2 regions of the Paenibacillus sp. FSL L8-0644 genome follow, and region 1 is predicted to be linked to the other one. Evidence: riboswitches for the same ligand, from Rfam matches in the RefSeq annotation. Region 1 holds a riboswitch; the other holds the start of a gene.

Region 1 (3,165 bases):
CAATATATGCCGATTCAGCTCCACCACTACGGTTTTCACCTTTACATCAAGCTCATGTAGCAATTGATTCACATGAGTGATTCGATTAGAAAAGGTCAGGCTCTGGCCGTTAATCGTCAGCTTCATAAGCTTTTCTCCTTGAGGAGCTCAGAAGAAAAACTACTTATCCCAAGTTCTGCTGCACAAGCCCCATTAAGCATAGCTGCCATCGCACGCCCGGTAGCATCACTCAGCAGGACACCGTTACGATAATGCCCGACTGCAGCATATACGCCCTCGCCCCCAGGAACAATGCCTATAAAAGGATGACCTGATACAGCCTGCGGACGTAAGCCCGCCCAAGCGCGTATAAAAGAAGCTTCACGGACGCGCGGCAGCCAGGCAGAGGCACGTGCCAGCAACCCCTCCAAGCCTCCTACGGTCACCTCTTCGTCATATTGATGTGGAAGGCTCGTTGCCCCAATCCAAAGCTCGTTATTCTGTTTAGGCACGAGGTAAATATCATCAGCATAAATGGTATATTCTAACGGGTGATCCTTCAAGGAGACCGCTACCGCTTCGCCCTTGACCGGATAAAGTGGATATTCAAACCCAACCTGCGCTAGCAATTTCATGCTATCCAAGCCTCCGGCAATAATGACCTGATCGCAGGAAAAAAAACCACTATCTGTACGGACACCGCAAATTCGACCATCCTGTATGACCAGTTGCTCTGCCTGTGTACCAGACCATACCGTTGCTCCCAGCACCGCAGCAGCACCTGCATAAGCACGGCAAAGCTGGACAGGAGCCACTTGTGTCTCCTTTGAACGATATATTGCCCCGATCGCTTGTTCATCCAAACCTGGAATTCGTCGGGCCAATTCTTTCGCATCCCACCAGATAGGAGAATCACCCTCTCGCGTTTTAGCAGCTTTCCAGCGTTTTTGGCCTTCAGTCTCCGTACGGAAAGGGGTCACAAACCCTTCAGTACGGAATTCCACCGAAATACCTGACAAACGCTCTAGATCACAGACAAGCTCAGGGAATGCATCTCGACTTATGCGAGCAAATCGTGATAGCTCAGAGCCGGTGAACTCTTCACTTTCCGCTGCCAGCATTCCAACCGCTGCTCCTGAGGCTCCCTCACCCGGGATCAATCGTTCCAGCATAATCGTACTTCTTCCCTCCTTGGCCACATGATAAGCAATGGAACTGCCGATGACACCTCCACCTATGACCAAGCATTCAGCGTGTCCAATCACTCTTTCCTCTGTGTGTATCTTTAGCATTTGTTCCGTATCTCCTCTCCATAAACCCTTCTGCTTTCAGCTTGCCTCTACTCTCGTTTTCTCGCTACAGGCTGTGAACTACAAGGTCTGCCATTCGCCTATACTCCATTGCAGCTGCAACGGGCGACTCAGCCTCCCATATACCAGACATCACCGCAATTCCGCTTGCTCCGGCCCTATAAAGCTCCGGGATATGATGCGGTTGTATGCCGCCTAGCGCAATCACCGGAATGTTTGACAGTCTGCAAATATGTTCAAGCTGAGCTAAACCCCGCGGTACAATACCGGGCTTACAATGGGTCTCATATACGTGACCATAAAGTACATAGTCCGCTCCTGCCCGCTCAGCAATTTGCATCTCCTCCAAGGAATGTACAGACACTCCACAGCGTGTACCCTTTGGAAGTAGGCTTTTCACATCCACAACAGGTAATCCATTAGCTGGTAATTGAACGGCTCCGACCAAAGTAAGTAAAGCTACATCCACACGATCATTTACTACAATTTGTTGCAAAGGAACTTCCTGCTCCACCAGGCTGCGAGTCAAAGAAAGCAATGCAGAGGCACCATTCTGTTTTAAACGTGCGTGTACATAATGAACATACGGACAAATCACAGCAGCCACTTGGGCGGCTTGTGCAAAAGTGCCCTTTTCCATCGAAATTGCGTGTAATTCGATTTTGTCTTCACCTCACATTGGACTAAAGGATCTAAGCTTAGCCAGCCACGTCTACCAGCAGGAATGAAAGGGGATTATATGTGAATCGTCTACGGAAGCTCGAACTACTTAAAATGAACGAAACGCAAAAAAACCACTTCCCCAAGGAAGTGGTTTAACGAACGTCCAATAATCGAACGGACCATGATATCCGTATACGTGTATCGTCCCACGCACAAACAAAAATAAAGATGGTGTTGCCTTGTTTGTACGGCGCTCACTTCCCTACGCTGGCATAACCCAGATCAGGTGCAAAGGGTCCGAAATCCATTTATTCCGTCTCAGCCGCATGGGCGGCTCCCCTAGTGTGACTATTTTATTGTATAAGCTAAAGATAGCTTAGCATATTTTTCTAATTCTGCAAACCCCACTTCGTGTGAAATTTGCTGGAACTGGATTTAGCTGATTTTAGTTAACTTTACTTGACCACTCTTCCACATTCCACGTTTTGGTTACCCAATCCTCGTAAAAGTCCGGTTCGTGAGATACAAGCAATACGGTCCCTTTGTATTCCTTCAAAGCACGTTTCAGCTCATCCTTTGCTTTAACATCCAAGTGGTTGGTAGGCTCATCGAACAGTACCCAGTTGCTTTCACGCATTAACAGTTTGCAAAGACGGACTTTAGCCTGTTCTCCACCACTGAGCGCAGATAGCGGACGCGTGATATGCTCATTTTTCAAACCGCAACGCGCCAAATGCGCTCGTACTTCATGCTGGTTCAAATGCGGAAATTCATTCCACACATCGTCAATCGGTGTAATTTTCTCGGCCTTTACTTCCTGCTCAAAATAAGCGGGCTGCAAAAAATCACCTTGATAGGTTTTTCCACTGATTGGCGGAATTTTTCCCAATATGGTTTTGAGCAATGTCGATTTACCGACACCATTGTAGCCGACAATTGCAATCTTTTCGCCACGTTCAATCGTCATGGACATTTTAGGCAAAAGGGCATGTGTATAACCAATCTCAAAATCAATACCCTCAAATACCGTCTTTCCGCTTGCACGTGCCTCTTTGAATTGAAAGGTTGGTTTTGCGGCTTCTTCAGGCTTATCAATACGTTCGATCCGATCAAGCTGCTTTTCACGGCTCTTTGCTCGGCCTGATGTAGAGGCACGCGCTTTATTACGCTGAATAAAATCTTCCTGTTTCTTAATAAAATCCTGTTGCTTCTC
Region 2 (3,165 bases), 1.8 Mb from region 1:
GCTGTAGGGATTTCACCGCTGATTATTACTGGGACCAGTGTCCGCAGCAGTCGGGAAGCTTCTCAGTATGCAGCGCGTTATCCGGGCAAGCTGTATGCGACAGCTGGCGTGCATCCCCATGATGCCAAAGACTGCAGTGCAGACACGATTCAGCAGCTCCGCCAGTTGGCGGGTCAGCCGCAGGTCGTATCCATAGGGGAATGCGGATTGGACTATAACCGTGATTTTTCGCCACGTGATGTGCAGCGCCGATGGTTTGGCGAGCAAATCCAACTGGCGGGTGAGCTGAAAATGCCGTTATTTCTGCATGAACGAGATGCACATGAGGACTTTGTCGCTATGCTTCGGGAGTATCAAGGGCTTGTCGATAAAGCGGTAGTGCATTGTTTTACCGGCACGGAACAGGAATTGCGTACGTATGTAGAAATGGGACTGTATATCGGAATCACCGGCTGGATTTGCGACGAACGGCGGGGGAAGCATCTGCGTGAACTGGTCAGAGATATTCCCTTGGACCGTCTGATGATTGAAACGGATGCTCCATTTTTGACCCCGCGTAATTTGCCTGTGAAGCCTAAAGAAGGGCGTAATGAGCCCATGTATCTCGCTCACATTGCTGCTACGATAGCCGAATGTACAGGTCGAAGCATGATGGAGATCGAAATCGCGACGACGGAAACGGCTAAACGTTTCTTCGGATTATAGGATTGTCAAAGCCATAGATGTGGTATATATTATAGTGAATTAAAAAGCATTGTCGGGAGCTTGAGAAAGTCAGGCTGAGAGGGTGGCCCTTGCCACTGACCGTGAAATCTGATCTGGGTAATGCCAGCGTAGAGAAACCAAGAACACTATACAGGAATGCCGCTTTTTTTTGCGGTTGTCGATAGATTCAATGTATGTCCTAGCATTTTACCTTGATCCTGACTTGGCTGGGTATCAGTGTAGTAGTTTAGACTACTGGTTATATAAGGCATATCGACGAATGATGTTTTGTATGGTGCTTCACCTTTTACTGCGCATAAAGCTTGCCTGGAGATTCAGCTCCAGACAAGCTTTTTTTCATGGCCAAGAGGCCAACTATAAGGAAAAAGGGGAGCACGCAATAATGAATACTGCTGTAAGAGCGTCCAAAGGGTTGAAACTGACGGATATTTTGGTCACGATTGTGATCGCTGTTGTGTTCGGGTTGATCTACAAAATATGGGGACCTGCCTATGATTTGATGAAACCATTGGGTCTACACGCCGAGCAACTGATGTATGGCATGTGGTTTATGGCAGGTACGTTTGCTTATCTCATCATTCGCAAGCCGGGTGTTGCGATTTTGGCAGAGGTGGCAGCGGCAACGGTCAGTGCTTTTTTGGGAAGCGAATGGGGTATGTCCACCTTGTACTATGGCCTGCTGCAAGGCTTGGGAGCGGAGCTGTTTTTTGCGGCTTTTCTGTATCGGAACGCAAACCTGTGGGTTGCTTCGCTAGCTGCGGCTGGGGCGGCTGTCACTTCTCTGATTTTAGACTTCAGCTACGGGTATATTGATCAGCTATCGACTTGGAACTATGTTTTGTATATTGGATTTCGGATGATTGGCAGTATTGTGATTGCCGGGGTATTCGCGTTCTATCTGGCTAAGGCATTGGAGGTAACCGGAGTCACGCGAAGTTTGAGGCCTGCAACGGAACAAGATTATAAGGGGCTGGATTGATGAGCCGGGCAACCGAAGATGTGGTGGCTTCGATCACCCGGCTACGGTTGAAATTCCCCGGTGAGCAAGAGCTGCTTTTTCACAATATGTCTTTGTCTGTCCGCAAGGGGGAAAAGCTGCTGCTACTGGGACCGAGTGGATGCGGTAAATCAACACTGCTCCAAGTGTTAAGCGGTCTGATTCCACGCACGATAGAAGTGCCTATGAAATGCGATGCTGCTGTAATCCCAAGTGTCTCAGGTATTGTATTTCAAGATCCTGATACGCAGTTCTGTATGTCATATGCAGATGAGGAACTGGCTTTTGTGTTGGAAAATAATCAGGTTCCCCGGGAGCAGATGCGATCCCGTATTCGCGAGCTGCTGATACAGGTGGGTCTATCGACGGATGATATACATATGCCCATTGGCAGCATGTCACAGGGAATGAAGCAGCGGCTGGCGATTGCGTCTGTGCTGGCTATGGAGCCAGAAGTGCTTTTTCTGGATGAGCCCACGGCTTTGTTGGACGAGGAAGGCACTACACAGGTGTGGGATACCATTCGCAACATTTCGGTAGACCAGACACTGGTGATTGTGGAGCATAAAATTAATGAAATTGTCCATGATGTGGATCGGATTGTGGTGCTTTCTGCTCAAGGGGAGATCATTGCAGATGGAAGGGCCCAAGAAGTATTTCATGTGCACCGGCAGGCATTGTCCGAGTACGGCGTGTGGTATCCGGGAGTATGGAATGAAGCGTCTTCGCCACGTTGGAGTGAAGCAGTGACGCAACAGAATGGTGCGGGGACTGATGTGCTGGAGCTGGAACATTTTAGCGGCCTCCGCGGTTTAAGTTCAGTGATTTATGTGGAGCATGCGCAGGTGAAGCCTGGCGACTGGATTGGCGTGGTTGGTGAAAACGGGGCTGGCAAAAGCTCGCTACTGCTCTCCATGATGCGCTTACTTCGCACACAGGGACGTTATAGCGTGCGCGGAATTGAGGCAGGCAGTACAGAACAACTGGCAGAGCGTATCGGGTTCGCGTTTCAAAATCCCGAGCTGCAATTTGTAGCGCATACCGTACGAAAGGAACTAGAGTATTCGTTACCCAAGAGCTTGTATACCGTTGAACAGTGCCGGGAACGGGTCGATCGGATGCTCGTACAGTTCGGACTGGAGCGGCTGGACGAGCGGCATCCGTATCAGCTTTCGTTAGGCCAAAAAAGGCGGTTGAGTATTGCTACGGCTATGATTCGTGAGCCGGAAGTGCTGCTGCTCGATGAACCGACCTTTGGGCAGGATGCGCGTAATACCTTTGTCATGCTGGATATGTTGGAGCAGCTGAGAGCGGCGGGCACGGCCATTGTGATGGTCACCCATGACCCGGAAATTGTCCGTCGATATTGTACCGATACATGGCGGATTCAGAAAGGGGAACTACAGTATGAACCTGTCCTTTCCCCATCATAAAACATGGCT

The links. A riboswitch is a leader RNA that binds a small molecule or an ion and turns the genes downstream of it on or off. The one in region 1 is predicted to bind thiamine pyrophosphate.
Region 2: it holds a riboswitch for thiamine pyrophosphate, as region 1 does, so the genes downstream of both, NSS94_RS05080 (ECF transporter S component) here and NSS94_RS13150 (thiamine phosphate synthase) in region 1, are expected to answer to the same signal.

Annotation. Positions count from the first base shown of each region.
Region 1 covers NZ_JBBOYN010000001.1:2,941,289-2,944,453, forward strand. The annotation lists gene thiS (sulfur carrier protein ThiS) at 1-126, opposite strand, end outside; gene thiO (glycine oxidase ThiO) at 123-1,271, opposite strand; gene NSS94_RS13150 (thiamine phosphate synthase) at 1,336-1,929, opposite strand; TPP riboswitch at 2,195-2,303, opposite strand; gene NSS94_RS13155 (ABC-F family ATP-binding cassette domain-containing protein) at 2,398-3,165, opposite strand, start outside.
Region 2 covers NZ_JBBOYN010000001.1:1,130,117-1,133,281, forward strand. The annotation lists gene NSS94_RS05075 (TatD family hydrolase) at 1-705, shown strand, start outside; TPP riboswitch at 749-858, shown strand; gene NSS94_RS05080 (ECF transporter S component) at 1,109-1,705, shown strand; gene NSS94_RS05085 (ABC transporter ATP-binding protein) at 1,705-3,156, shown strand; gene NSS94_RS05090 (energy-coupling factor transporter transmembrane component T family protein) at 3,131-3,165, shown strand, end outside.